DNA from 2 places in the Paenibacillus sp. FSL H8-0283 genome. Region 1 is predicted to be linked to the other one. Evidence: riboswitches for the same ligand, from Rfam matches in the RefSeq annotation. Region 1 holds a riboswitch; the other holds the start of a gene.
What was found. Region 1 has a riboswitch for FMN ahead of MHI52_RS17620 (DMT family transporter). Riboswitches for the same ligand answer to the same signal wherever they lie in the genome.
Positions count from the first base shown of each region.

Region 2: another riboswitch for FMN. It lies ahead of ribD (bifunctional diaminohydroxyphosphoribosylaminopyrimidine deaminase/5-amino-6-(5-phosphoribosylamino)uracil reductase RibD); the one in region 1 lies ahead of MHI52_RS17620 (DMT family transporter).

Region 1 is NZ_CP150295.1:3,939,521-3,947,166, forward strand. It holds gene MHI52_RS17595 (hypothetical protein) at 1-670, opposite strand, end outside; gene MHI52_RS17600 (amino acid permease) at 930-2,366, opposite strand; gene MHI52_RS17605 (amidohydrolase family protein) at 2,887-4,257, opposite strand; gene MHI52_RS17610 (CGNR zinc finger domain-containing protein) at 4,378-4,929, opposite strand; gene MHI52_RS17615 (DinB family protein) at 5,073-5,573, shown strand; FMN riboswitch at 5,658-5,811, shown strand; gene MHI52_RS17620 (DMT family transporter) at 5,956-6,936, shown strand; gene MHI52_RS17625 (amidase) at 7,262-7,646, shown strand, end outside.
Region 2 is NZ_CP150295.1:4,422,378-4,430,023, reverse strand. It holds gene MHI52_RS19735 (spore germination protein) at 1-842, shown strand, start outside; gene lysA (diaminopimelate decarboxylase) at 946-2,277, shown strand; gene MHI52_RS19725 (peptidylprolyl isomerase) at 2,526-2,957, shown strand; gene MHI52_RS19720 (hypothetical protein) at 3,051-4,376, shown strand; FMN riboswitch at 4,545-4,711, shown strand; gene ribD (bifunctional diaminohydroxyphosphoribosylaminopyrimidine deaminase/5-amino-6-(5-phosphoribosylamino)uracil reductase RibD) at 5,034-6,137, shown strand; gene ribE (riboflavin synthase) at 6,199-6,867, shown strand; gene MHI52_RS19705 (bifunctional 3,4-dihydroxy-2-butanone-4-phosphate synthase/GTP cyclohydrolase II) at 6,900-7,646, shown strand, end outside.

The sequences.
Region 1 (7,646 bases):
CCGACAAGTTTCCTTCAGCAAATTGTTCGATCAGATTATGGTTACCCGGTCCCATAAGTGCCTCTACACGTTCAGCGAGTCGAGGCAGGTCAGCGAGAATAAATCCTCCTCTGCCGTAGGAGTCAAACACATGATGGTTTCTGCTCCACACAGCTTGAGATGGTGAACTCAACAACGCTGCTTCTGCCGGGAAAAGCGATATATATACGGTGATAACTTGCGCATACTTAACCATTGCAAGTTGTTCAGGTTCGAGTGTACCTTCAGCAATACGAGGTGTTTTCATATGCAGGGAGATTCGAAGTTCGTATTCCCCCTCTGTAAATGCTGCCCAACCAAGATTAACAGACTGTTCAACGCCTTCAATAGATACAATGGAGATTGAGCTATCCGTTTTCAGGTTAACAGCATACTGCACGTATGCTAACTCCTGACCATAGATGATATTGGCATCCTGACGATTGACCGGTGAATCCAACTGTTGTGCAATGACAGATACTTTACGTCCATCCTTCAGAAGGCGCTGCGGATCAATATCTAACTGTAGGTCACCTGCACCTCCTGATTGTGAAACAACTAATTGTGCCTCTGCAAGTACGGATGAGTCAGCCAAGGCAAATCCAAAAGCTGCATTTTGATGATCTGAATTCGTATGTAATGGTGTGTTCATGATACATCCCCTCTCTTATGTCTGATGGCATGTCACATCCCCAAATATATTTCATATTTGGCTTAGCCGCAACCCCGCCCCCGTGATTAAGTTCGTCACGTCCCTAATTACTTACCCATATATGAAGAAAATTCCAACCTTCCCCTGCTGTTATCTTCCTTTATCTTTCTATATAAAAAAATCCCCATCCCGCTTCGCCTAAGCGATACGAAATGAGGAAAAATAAAGATATTCTCGGTTAAAGACGTTCTCAACTAATCTATTTATCCTTCGCTCTGAAAGCACTGGAGATCCGGCGTGCCGGATTCAGATGACTGTAATGACGTCCATACGCAAAGTAGATAATCAATCCGATGATCAACCAAGCAAAAAACGTAATCCATGTCAGCGCCGCAAGGCGTGTCATCAAGTATACACAACCCAATGCACTCAGAATCGGAATCAGTGGCACAAGTGGAACGCGGAATCCGCGTTTGAGATCCGGGTTATTTTTACGCAACACGATAATGCCCAGACTTACAACTGCAAAAGCAAACAACGTTCCGATGTTCGTTAGCTCCGCCAGATGTCCCAGCGAGATGAACCCGGAGAACAGAGCCACGATAATACCCGCAACCCATGTCCCTACCGCTGGTGTCTGACTCTTGCCACTAACCTTGGAGAAGACAGGTGACAGCAGTCCGTCACGAGACATGGAATAGAGCAAACGTGTCTGACCATACATCATGACCAGCAATACGGTCGTAATGCCGGCAATCGCTCCAAGAGATACAATCCAGGACAATCCCTTCAACTGGACAAATTCAAATGCAAACGCAACCGGATCACTTACATTCAACATGTTATAAGGCACAATCCCTGTGAGGATCAACGATACAACAATGTAGAGAACGGTACAGATCGCCAGTGACGCAATAATTCCGATCGGCAAATCCCGTTGTGGCCGCTTAACTTCTTCTGCCGCAGTGGAGACCGCATCAAATCCGATGTAGGCAAAAAATACGGTAGCTGCTCCTGCAGTTACACCGGAGATACCAAAGGGCAAGAATGGCTGCCAGTTCGTTGGCTCTACATAGAAAACACCTACACCAATGAAGATCAACACCACGATAATCTTAATCGCTACCATGATGCCGTTCGCACGAGCGGCTTCCTTCACTCCTCGGGTAAGTAGGAAAGTAATAATTAACGTAATGACAGCAGCCGTGATATCAAAATAGGTTCCCTTTTCCGGGCTGAACGCACTCGTAAGCGCATGTGGTAACTCCAATCCGAATCCGGACAATAACGTCTGGAAATATCCTGACCATCCACTGGCTACCGCCGCACTCGCGAATCCATACTCCAATATCAGATCCCATCCCAGAATCCAGGCAATCACTTCGCCAAAAGCCGTATAACTATACGTGTACGCACTACCCGATGCCGGGATGCTTGAGGCAAATTCCGAGTAACACAATGCCGCGAATGCACATATGATACCTGCCAGTAAAAATGACAGTACAAGGCCTGGGCCAGCATACGTTGCGGCAGCTACACCGGTCAGCACAAAAATTCCGGTACCAATAATAGCTCCTACGCCAAGTGTGGTTAAGTCCAACGGACCAAGCGCCCGTTTCAATGCACTGTTGTTATCGCCCTTCGAGGCAATTGGTTTTTTGCGAAATAATGAAGATCGTTGTTTGTTCTCACGCATAGTCATGTTCCTCTCGTCATGAATCTTGAATGTGCTATGGATGTAGCAGCGATTGGATGGCTTCCCATCTGTTCTATGAAAAAGTCATTTGTTCTATCTTATCGATCACCTATAAAAACCTATCGAATTCTACACGTTATCGCGTTGCTTGGTTAAATTTATTTTTAAAGATCACTTATTTTGTTCTTTTTTCGCGAAAATTATCATGATCTGTTGCACGTGGATGAATATGAAAATGGATTTAAAACAAAACTGCGTATAATTTATATTATGCGCAGTTTTTATGTGCTTAATTTTACGCGAAAAACATCTTTAGTTCCTTGTTATCTGAAGTTAAGAAAAAGAGAGCTCTTTTCGTCTTTTTCCGCTGTATCTTCCTCCCTTATCCTGTCTAATTCGACGATATGAAGGCATGTAAAAGAGCCACATATCATTATGCGGCCCTTCATTTCTTACTATAGATAGAATTGTATATAAAAATACAAACTGACTTCATTTCAGGTTTCTATGAAAAAGTAAATTATGAGAACGTAATTCTCTCCGCGTCCGACATCCGGTATTGGGTTAACAAATAATCCTTGCTCTGCATCGCCGCATGACGAATCGCATCCAAATCAACATTCAACAGCTTACCCTCTCGCTTCACGAGTCTACCTGCCACAAAGACCGTATCCACATTGGATGGATTGGCAAATTGCACAACAGCGCCGATTGGATCATGAACGGGGAACATATTCAGATCGGTGGTACGAATCATGATCAGATCCGCTTCTTTCCCTGGGGCCAACGTACCGACCTTCTGTTCTAATCCCAATGCTTGGGCACCAGCCGAAGTTGCAAATCTCAGCACTTGGCTGGACTGCAAGTTCAACTCACCAGGCATCTCACCCTGCTGCAAAAGTTGTTCATTGGCTCTGGAGCGTTCAGCTTGAAGTGCAAACTTCATCTGCGAGAACATATCTCCGCCTGTGGACGTGACCACATCTACACCAAGTGTAGGGGTTCCCCCATGTTCAAGAAAATAGCCGGTGGCCGGATATCCATGACCCATCATCATTTCAACCTCAGGTGTGACCGACAAGGAAGCGCCGCTATCTGCCAGCATTTTGTATTCATCCATGCCCATGGTGTTACCATGAACGATGTTCACCCGTGGACTTAACAGTCCCGCTTCGTACAAGTGACTGATCGAGCGATCCACAGATCCCCAACTGCCAAATCCGGCATGCATTGAACAGATCGCATCCAGTTCTTGTGCTAGCTCGATCTCTTTCACGGTTGTATCCCAATGACTGAACTCCGGACCACGAATGGCAAGCCCATAAGTAAGTAATTGATCCCGTGATGAAAAATAACGTTCTTTGACTCTTCTCACATCATTATTCGAATACGTGAGTTGACTATCCCGATTCCAGTAGTCCGTCTCACCAGGTACTCCGTGAGCAAATACCGCCCGAATGCCAGCATCCTGAAGTCCACGAATCAGTTCATCCGTATGGTCAGGGGAATATGGCATGCTCCAATCCATTACTGTCGTCACTCCTGCGTTAAGCGCTTCCAAGGAACCGAGCAGGTTGGCAATATAACTATCTTGTGGGCGGAGCTTGCTTCCCATTGCACCATAATAGAGATTTTGCAAATAAACTGGTAACGACCAGTTGGTTCCCGCTGTTTTGACAAGTGATTCCCACATATGCCGATGTGTGTCCACCAGCCCAGGCATAATAATCATCGATGAAGCATCAATGATCTCCGCATCCGGAATATCCAGGTCGGGCTGAATAGCCATGATCAGTGAATCCTGAATCAGAACGTCCGCCCTCTTATACTGTCCAATTTTAGCATCCATCGACAACACACAGCCATTTTTCAACAGATAACTTGTCCGCACAAGAAACATCTCCCATCTATTTTGGTTTGAAAGACGATCACATCCTGCTTACGAATCTGTACTGCTTCTGACTATTTTTTCGCTAGTATATATACATTATATAGTTATTGTTAGTATTTATCAATTTTGGGATTTACGTTTCGCCCGAAATCTTCTGACCTTCATCAGATTGCCACACATCTTATCATCACAGTACTTCTGTGTTCTGCTTCGGGTATCATCATAGAACATCCAGCGACAATCCGAATTATCACAGATCCGAATCCTGCCGCCTTCTCCCTCTACCAAAGTCAAAGCAAAGTCAGCAGCTACCTCAGCCATAACCTGACTCCAATGTGCTTCTACAGCTACCAGTTGGAGTTTCAGTTCCTGATCAATTGTAGTCAATGTTCTTCTCACATGCCCTGCTTCCATAACGCCGTTCAACCATTGTTTTTCTATATCCGTTAATGATGCTCCAGAAGATAAGCGGGCTCCAAGAGCTATCAATTCATTCCTGAAATTTCTCATCGACAACTCCTCTTCTGGAGATGCAGGGACAGAAGCGTTAAGTTGCCATCGTTCCAGAAAATCTTGCTGCCAGCTCGCCTTCCCGAGCCTGTCCTCCGATCGATCTCCCCCACGCCAGTCATGATAATCGCTGTTTACAAAATCGGTCCATAACCTGTCCATATATACCTCCGTTCATCGTAACTATCTAATTAAATAAAGAAGGTTACAACTCATCTTTGATGTGTTATATTAAGTGTAACCTTATTAATCAGTTTTAGCTAGTTACATCACCTATCACAATTATACGCAAGGAGGAAAAGGCAATGACGAACACAACAGCACTAGATGTGTTACTTATTCAAAAGGATGATACTTGGGATCAATGTAATTGGATTGTACCTTTGTCGAAATCCTTGGAGGGTCTTACAGCAGAACAAGCAGCCTGGATTCCACCTTCAGGGGGATTAAGCATCTGGCAGTTGGTTAACCATATGTATTATTACAACCATCGCTTATTATGTCGCATGCAAGGTAAGGAGCCTACCCTTCCTGCTGTAGACTCCAATGAATACACATTTGGGAATCCTGGAGATGCAACGGACGCAGCCGGATGGAATACACTGCTGCAGGGTACAACTCGATTAGCCCAGCAGTTGCGAGATCAATTGGCTGCACTACAAGAGTCTGATCTTGAAGCCGCATATATGGACTCCGAAGAGAAATGGGCACACGAACTAGCTCGCTGGGTACTCCATGATGCGTATCACGCAGGTCAGATCGTGCTCCTTCGCAGACAGCAAGGAAGCTGGAAAATCGTTTTCTAAAAAAAATGCTTGAACTGCTAGCGCTTACAGGAATAAGATGAACTTATTAATGTTACAGCTTGTTCAACACACTATATAATTGAATAGGATCTTCGGGGTAGGGTGCAATTCCCAACCGGCGGTGATGTTCTTCGGAACCAGCCCGCGACTCGCTAATTGTTCTTAACGAAGGACATCTAGCGACTGACTTGGTGTGAATCCAAGGCCGACGGTACAGTCCGGATGAGAGAAGATCAACACATTGACATGCCGTTCACGGGAAGGCCTCTTTCCTGACGCATGTCCTTGGATGAGCCCCCGTTTATTTGGTATATACCAAAACGGGGGCTTTTGTCGATTTTGCCAACTGAAGATTCCGTGTTCTGACGAAGGAGTCCTGAATATGGAAAAGACATCAGCAGCATCACCTGTTTACCGCAAGGAACGAAGTAATACCGGATTCTGGCTTGTAGTTCTCGGCGCCGCCTTATGGGGTGTCGACCCACTCTTCCGAATTATTTTGCTAAACACGATGACATCCACGCAGATTGTACTGGTGGAACATATCATCGTCAGCCTTATTGCCATTCCCGTACTGTGGAAATTTCGGGCTGATCTGAAAAACCTGCGTGCTCGCCACTGGATTGCCGTGATTTTTATCTCATGGGGAGGATCAGCACTCGCAACGGTATTGTTCACCATGGCGCTTACACATAACGATCCGAATACGGTGCTTTTATTGCAAAAAATGCAACCACTCTTCGCTATCGTGCTGGCTAAACTGTTACTAAAAGAAACGTTACCACGTCGCTTCGGTGGATTGTTCTTCATTGCATTAGCAGGAACGTACCTACTTACATTTGGCTTCACATTGCCATTAGGTAACTGGGACAACTGGATTCATGCTGGAAGCTTGTTATCCCTTGGGGCCGCTGCCTTATGGGGAGGTTCAACCGTTATGGGACGATTGATGCTGGGACAGGCGCGTTATGAAACGGTCACCTCCCTGCGCTTTGTCGTTGCTCTTCCCCTCCTGATCTTTATGACGTGGAATGAAGGTGCAGCATGGACATTCCCGTCCGGAACGGGTGAACAGACCGCTGTCATCCTCAACATTCTCGGTCAGGCATTGTTGCCAGGTTTGCTAAGTCTTCTGTTGTATTACAAAGGTCTGTCGTCAACCAAAGCCTCTGTTGCAACACTCGCAGAACTTAGCTTCCCGATGGCGGGTGTGTTGGTGAACTGGATTGCTTTCCGTACACTGATTACATGGGAGCAGCTGCTTGGTTTTATTCTGATCTGGGTGGCCCTCTTCGCCATTTCCAGACAGCAGGAAAGATCATCAACTGCGGCCGATGCTGCACCAAAGCTGCGTACAGAATAAGTAGATATATCTGAGGTTCACATATAAACAAATAGTCAAATATAAAATAAAACCATTGCACATCAAATTAGATGAGCATTGGTTTTTTTATTGCCATTACTCGATATTACTCGTTCATTTTTTCAATTAGCAATATGAGCTATTAACCCTGTGCTTTATTTCTATATCGCATATGCAAATACTCCCCCTCTTTTCCCTCCAACCTCATAACGAGTATGTATATCATCGCACTACGATTCTTCTATGTTTTGTCTTTTGTCTAATCCGGTGGTACGATGACATATGGAATAAACAGATGAATTATATTCAGAGAGGAACGATCATGATGTCTTCATTCTCATATACCTCCTACGACGCCGTAGGTTTGGCTGAACTGATCCGATCCCGGGAAGTATCCCCGGTTGAAATGCTTGAAGCGGCGTTTGCACGCCTTGAAGAAGTGAATCCGCAACTTAATGCGGTTATTCGTACATATGAAAATCGCGCACGTGAGGAAGCCGGTTTGGTTCGCCCTGGAGAACAACCTTTTGCCGGTGTGCCCCTGCTCCTGAAAGATATCTCGCAATCCTTGGAAGGTGAATTTCTGACTTCAGGCTCCCGTTTGTTCAGCGAGCATCGGGCATTACGCAATTCCAATTTTGTCACTCGACTCCGTGATGCAGGCTTTATCTTCATAGGACATACCAATACGCCTGAATTTGGTTTGAAAA
Region 2 (7,646 bases), 480 kb from region 1:
TTATCAACAAGGGTTGGAATCCGTTCCCACTCGTTCGTTATTCGGAACGACCAGATGTTACAGCTTCTCATTTGCTGGAAGGACGAGTCGTCATTTTCGTAGACACTTCCCCCAGTGTGATGATTCTACCAACGACCTTTTTCGACCTATGTGAGCATGCGGAGGAGAACAGACAGACGGCCTTGATGGGAACATATTTACGATGGGTGCGTTTTGCAGGGATTCTCATCTCGTTGTTTTTGCTACCATTATGGCTTCTCATGGTTATTGACCCTTCGATTAAACCGATGGGACTTGACTTCATTGGTCCACAGGAAAATGTAAAGCTACCGCTGATTCTACAGTTTCTACTGATCGAACTGGGCGTCGATTTATTACGTATGGCAGCGGTCCATACGCCTACACCTCTGGCATCGGCTATGGGCTTAATCGCGGCCATTCTAGTCGGGGATATCGCGGTGAAAACAGGATACTTTGTCAATGAGGTTGTGCTCTATATGGCCATCGCAGCCATCGGTATGTTTGCCACGCCAAGTTACGAATTGGGTCTCGCCAATAGGCTGGTCAGGCTGGTTCTGCTAGTCGCTGTTGCGATATTCAAGGTTCCGGGGTTGGTCGTGGGCTGTACATTACTCATATTGGCGCTCACCGTTCACCGGTCGTACAATTCTTCGTATCTCTGGCCTTTTATACCGTTTAATGCAAAGGCCTTGGGCAACTTTTTATTCCGGCTTCCGCTACTGGAAAATAAAAAACGTCCATCATTCAATAAAACCCGTGACAACACCAAAATGTCCGATGATCCGGACGGGGAACTGCAAAAAAGTAAAAAACACAAATGATCTTCCAAAAAATCCATTCATCTCGCTGCCTAATTTGATATACTGGTGTAAAATCATTGGAATATCAATTGTTCCAGTATATAAAAAGTGAGGAATGCAGATTATGTATTTACATGGTACAAGTAAAATAAATGCGCAAGGACATCTGGAGATTGGCGGAGTTGATGCAACAGATCTGAAAGAACAATTTGGAACTCCCCTGTACGTTGTGGACGAGCAATTGGTTCGCGAGCGTTGCAGAGAGTACATGGAAGCATTCCGTGCTTCCGGATTGGGCTTCCAGGTTGCTTACGCAAGTAAAGCATTCTGTGTAATGGCGATGTGTGCCCTTGCAGCTGAAGAAGGACTTTCCCTGGATGTCGTATCTGACGGTGAACTGTTTACTGCACTGCAAGCAGGATTCCCGGCTGAGCGCATTCACTTCCACGGTAACAACAAAACGCTGGAAGAGATCGAAATGGCTCTTGATGCAGAGATTGGATGTTTTGTTGTTGATAACTTCAATGAATTGCATCTGTTGCAGGCTGTAGCAGCGGACAAAAATCGTAAAGTAAACATTTTGCTTCGTGTGACGCCTGGTGTTGAGGCACATACGCATGAATATATTTCCACAGGTCAAACGGATTCCAAATTTGGATTCGATATCGGTAATGGTACAGCATTTGAAGCGATTGACTTGGCTTCCAAGCAGTCTAACCTGGTATTGCTCGGTGTGCATTCCCACATCGGTTCCCAGATCTTCGAAGTTGAAGGCTTCCAGATGGCTGTTCAACGTGTTGCCGAATTTGCAGCAAGTGTATATGAGCGTCTTAATGTTGCTTTCAAAGTGGTTAACCTTGGTGGGGGATTCGGAATCCGTTATATCGATGGAGATACGCCGCTTAAAGTTGCACAATACGTGAAGGCTATTACAGATGCCGTTAAAAATCATTTTGCTCAAATCGGCTATGCCGTACCTGAGATCTGGGTTGAACCAGGCCGCAGCATCGTGGGTGAAGCGGGAACAACGCTGTATACCGTTGGAACAAGCAAAGACATTCCAGGCGTGCGTAAATACGTTGCCGTGGATGGTGGTATGACCGATAACCCACGTCCTGCTTTGTATGAATCCAAGTACGAAGCTGTGCTTGCTAACCGTGCGAATGAGGCTGCTCAGGAAACGGTATCCGTTGCGGGTAAATGCTGCGAGAGTGGCGATATGTTGATCTGGGATCTGGACCTGCCAAAAGTGGAAAGTGGCGACCTACTCGCTGTAGCTTGCACAGGTGCGTATAACTACTCCATGGCGAGCAACTACAACCGGATTCGTCGTCCAGCCGTTGTCTTTGTCAAAGACGGTCAAGGGGATGTCGTGGTACGCCGTGAGACGTATCAAGATATCATCCAGAATGACCTGGTACCTGCGCGCATTGGAAAACAGCCAGTTACTCGCTAATTCGTCAAAAGATAATGCGTTTCTGCATTATTCAAGATATAGCGCTCTTAAAGTTAAAGCAGATGAAAAAGGAACTTCCTTTTTTGTCTGCTTTTTGAGTATTTGAGCTAAATCATGAAAAAAGTTGCCGTTTTTTTTGCGATCCAGACATTTTCGGTGTACACTAAGAAAAGTGCTGTAATGCTTGGCCCAGGGTCATGCGTTCTGGCACCATTAACGATGGTCAATACGAAAGGAGTCATTTACATATGGCGAAACAAGCGAAAATTAAATTGGCAAACGGCGGAGAAGTTCTGATCGATCTGTTCGATCAAGAAGCTCCAAACACAGTAGCAAACTTTGAGAAACTGGCTAATTCCGGTTTCTACAATGGTCTTACATTCCACCGTGTTATCCCGGGCTTTGTAGCTCAAGGCGGATGCCCTAACGGTTCCGGTGCAGGTGGCCCAGGTTACACAATCAACTGTGAAATTAACCCAAACAAACATGAGCGCGGAACACTTGCTATGGCACATGCTGGCCGTAACACAGGTGGAAGCCAGTTCTACATCTGCTACCAACCGCAACCACATTTGGATGGACAACATACGGTATTTGGTAAAGTAACTAAAGGTATGGAGTTCGTGGATGCTTTAGAAGGTAAAGACAAAATGGAAACTGTTGAAGTTGTAGAAGCTTAATACCTTCACCTTAACTGGATCCATACATGAAGTGCTTCTTTTATAGAAGCACTTTTTTTATTTTTACATACTTGAAATCGGTGATTAGAAAGGATGAATAAAACCTTGGATATGGTTACTCAGCTAAGCTTGTTAAAACAAATTTATAGTGAGCGCACGTTGTGGGATGAAGAATTGCAGGCATCGCGCCATGTCGTTCCGGATAGTCTATCCGTAAAGGATCGAGAAGCGCTTGAGGCAGCCGGGCATGAACCGAATCGCTTTGTACGTCCGCAACATGATGAAACGATTACTGAGCTGAAAAAAGTTGCGAATCAATGGACGATCAATGATGCAGCGCAGGCCTTTGTATCCTCTTTGTGGTCAGCACCCATGATCTGGCGCTCGTTGCTTACGGGCAAGCTTATTGCGAGCAGTATGCCAAGTCATGAACATACGCCATATCCATCTTCGAACACTTGTAAGATCTGCGGATTAAGTGTAGATCAAGCAACCGACACAACGCTGCAATGGTATTGGCGGATGACCAATGGAACCCCGTTGGACGGTGATCCTTTTGGATGCGTGTTGGCACTTCGAGAGCTGGCTACCGCACAGGAGCTTCCAATACCCAATGAGTACGACCGCTGGACATTCCGTGCGGTGTTAACGGTGCTGCGCGAATTACCTCCCAAAACACGTTACAGCAAGGCAGCAGTAGCGCTCAAGAAGGAACGTCTTTTGCCTACACAGAAGGAATATGCTTACCGTGATTTGCTTGAGACGTTAGCTCTGATTGGCATATTGGATACGCCGGAACATCCCGGAATGATCACGGAATTCACCTCTTATATGCAGCGTGACGCACGCCCCAATGTGCGGGTGGAAGTGCAGGCCCCTCTGGCGTGGTGGGATTCATCTGTCGGAATTAATGAGAACAACCTGAACAAGATATTTCATGATTTTGATCTGAATAATATATCTCTTGCGGATAAGCCTGATGAGAGTCCAGCTCTAAAGGACACGATCTTAGGGGCATTGGAGAAGAAGAGAAGTGTTCGTGGAAAAGTACCAAAGGCATCTCCTGATGCAGGTACCGGGGAGGTACAGTCTGGCGATGTGTATGCTGTTCGGGTCCGAGAAGGTGTATGGGTGACTGTATATTGTCATGAAGTCAGAGACAAGCGCGTCATCGTTGAATATCTGGATGGTGTCTTTCCAGAGATGCCGGGTAAAGCAGATTTGCATGGGACGTTTCGACCGAGAGCGAATGGACGCTGGAAATGCTCGGCTATTGCGATCGATTCCACAAGTTGGGTCAGAAGGGTGGCAAGAGAGTTCCCGCTTCCGACTTCGCCCCTGCAAGAACCTGATCGCACTCCATTCCATAATGCCAAAGAATTAAAGCATATGGCGAGCTGGTGTTTTCCTGATATGTAGAATGATACGATGGATGTGAAATGTGTCTCCAAACAAAAACCGTGCCTCCTTGAGAGGAAGCGGTTTTTTGTTGTTTCTTAGCTTATTAAAAGTTAGTATGTGACAAAAAGGAACAAAAAACAATTGATTTTTTGGCATTAAAGTGCTAACATCCAAGTAATAACGAAAGCAATCCTTCAGGGCAGGGTGCAATTCCCTACCGGCGGTGATGCATCAAGTGTCTGGACATATGTCCAGCACTTGATGCAAAGTCCGTGACCTGTCTGCCATTGGCAGATGGCTGATCTGGTGTAATTCCAGAACCGACAGTATAGTCTGGATGGGAGAAGGAGAGGTGCAGACCTAACAGGTTTGCATTCAGCAGGAGTATTGCTGCACAGTCACGATTTGTGATGCTTGGACTGTGCAGGGAAGATCCGGTTACGCCGGACAGTTCCATACATATGCCGCACTATAAAAGCTCTTTACCTGTAATTGATGTTCATTAAGGTATGTGTCTATTTTCACTTGCCCGAAATGAAGTTTTGGGCAAAGTGTTGGCGTGCTGTATCCATTTCACTCCTGCTGGTGACAATTGTCTCTCATCATCCCCATCGAACTGATTGTTCGACGGGGATTTTTTAATAAACAAGACTTTAAACCGCGGGGTGAACGGATTTGGAAATGATCAATGATGAATTTTATATGGCACTGGCATTGGATATGGCGGAACGAGCACAGGGACAGACGGGGGTTAATCCGGTCGTTGGATGTGTAGTTGTGAAAGAGGGTCGTATTGTAGGCCTGGGGAGCCATCTGAAACGTGGAACCGGTCATGCAGAGGTGCATGCACTTAACATGGCAGGCAGTGATGCAGAAGGAAGTACGGTATACGTTACACTTGAGCCTTGTAGTCATTATGGCAAGACGCCACCTTGTAGTGAACGCCTGATTCATGAAAAGGTGAAACGTGTTGTGGTATGTTGTGAAGATCCAAATCCGCAAGTATCCGGCAGGGGTATAAGCATGCTTCGTCAACAAGGCATTGAAGTTGAAGTTGGCGTACTGCGTGAGCGTGGAAGACGCATGAATGAAAAATTCATTAAGTTTATTACAACGGGTCTACCTTTCGTGACACTGAAGACGGCTACTACTTTGGATGGCAAAATTGCAACGCGCAGCGGAGACAGCAAGTGGATCTCTAACGAGCCCGCTCGTGAGATTGTGCATGCCCTTCGTCATCGGCACCAGGGAATTATGGTTGGCGTCGACACGGTAATCGCCGATAATCCGGAACTTACAACCCGTTTGCAAGTCGAAGGCATTAGTCCAGTGCGCATTGTAGTGGATTCCAAGTTACGTCTTCCCGTAGGTGCCAAAATGGTTAAGGATGGTCTTGCTCCAACATGGGTGCTGACAACAGACGAAGCCAGTCCTGAAGCTGCTGAACGTTTGGAAGCCTACGGCGTCGAGATTATACGCTGTGGTCCTGGACCACGTGTGGATCTGTTAAACGGTCTTAGCAAGTTGGGTGAGCGTGACATTGGTTCAATTTTGCTTGAAGGTGGAGGCACCTTGAATGGAGCCATGCTGGAGGCAAGGTTGGTCGATCGACTGCTCATGTTTATCGCTCCGAAGATTGTAGGCGGTTATGATACACCTGGAAGCTTCCGCTTCGAGGGTGTGGAACGTATGAATCAGGCGATTCAATTGAATCAGTTGGAGATCGAACAAGTTGGAGATAATATCAGCATTGGCGGTATTCCGGTGTGGCCTGAATAAATAAATGGATTTGAAAGTAGAAAGTTAGGTTCTTTATAACTTGAAAAAGGGAGGCGGCAGCATGTTTACCGGTTTGGTGGAAGAAGTCGGTCAGATCCGGCGTATTGGTCGGAAAGGCGAAGCGATGGTCCTGAATATCGGAGCTTCCGCCATCATGGACGATCTGAAGATTGGTGATAGTGTAGCAGTGAACGGCGTGTGCTTAACTGCGACAACGCTCGAAGGTGGAGGTTTTACCGCCGATGTAATGCCTGAAACCTATCGCCATACCAATCTCAGTCAGCTGCAATCTGGCAGTAAAGTTAATCTGGAGCGGGCCATGCAATCAGGCGGTCGTTTTGGCGGCCATATCGTTCAGGGCCATGTTGATGGTACTGGAGTGATCGGCAGTATAACACGTGATCAGAATGCAATTGTGTTTGAGATCAAGCCTGATGATCACCAGTTGTTCAAATATCTGATCCCCAAAGGATCAGTTACACTGGATGGCATTAGCTTGACCGTTGTCCATACATCGGATACCGCATTCACGGTTTCCATTATCCCGCATACCATTGGTGAAACTGTACTAAATGTAAAAAAGACAGGGGATACCATTAATATCGAATGCGATATTTTGGGCAAATATGTGGATCATCTGCTCCAGTATGGGAGAGGACATCGGGAGACAGGTGCTGGCAAGCCGCGCAGTATCAGTGAAGATTTTCTCTCCAATCACGGATTTGCATAAATAGAGAACAGAAATTAACTGGAGGTGGACCAATGTCAGAACAATCCATTCTGGACACAATAGAAGAAGCCATATATGATCTCATGCGTGGTAAACCCGTCATTGTTGTGGATGATGAAGATCGGGAGAATGAAGGCGATTTTATCGCTTTGGCCGAAAAGGCGACGCCTGAAGTCATTAATTTCATGATTACTGAAGGTAGAGGTCTGGTCTGTGTTCCGATTACACAACAACGTGCGGACGAACTTAACCTGAAACCGATGGTTCAACAAAATACGGATTTCCATGGAACAGCCTTCACCGTCTCTGTGGATCACAAAGATACAACAACAGGAATCTCGGCACATGAACGCTCTATTACCGTGAAAGGTCTGATCGATCCTGAGGCGAAAGCCGGGGACTTCCGTAAGCCTGGTCACATGTTCCCGCTGATTGCAAAAGACGGCGGTGTACTTCGTCGTGCCGGACATACGGAAGCGGCTGTAGATCTCGCTATCATGTGTGGTTCCTACCCTGCTGGTGTTATCTGTGAAGTGATTAAGGAAGATGGCACGATGGCCAGACTTCCGGATCTGCAGGAGATTGCCCGCAAACATGATCTGAAGCTGATCAGTATTCAGGACATGATTCGTTACCGTAACGAAAAAGAGCAGCTGGTTCAACGTGAAGTAGCTGTGCGTATGCCAACGGACTTTGGTGAGTTTCAAGCGGTGGCTTATACAAATGCTGTGGACAATAAGGAACATGTGGCTCTGGTCAAAGGAGAAATTGATGGTTCG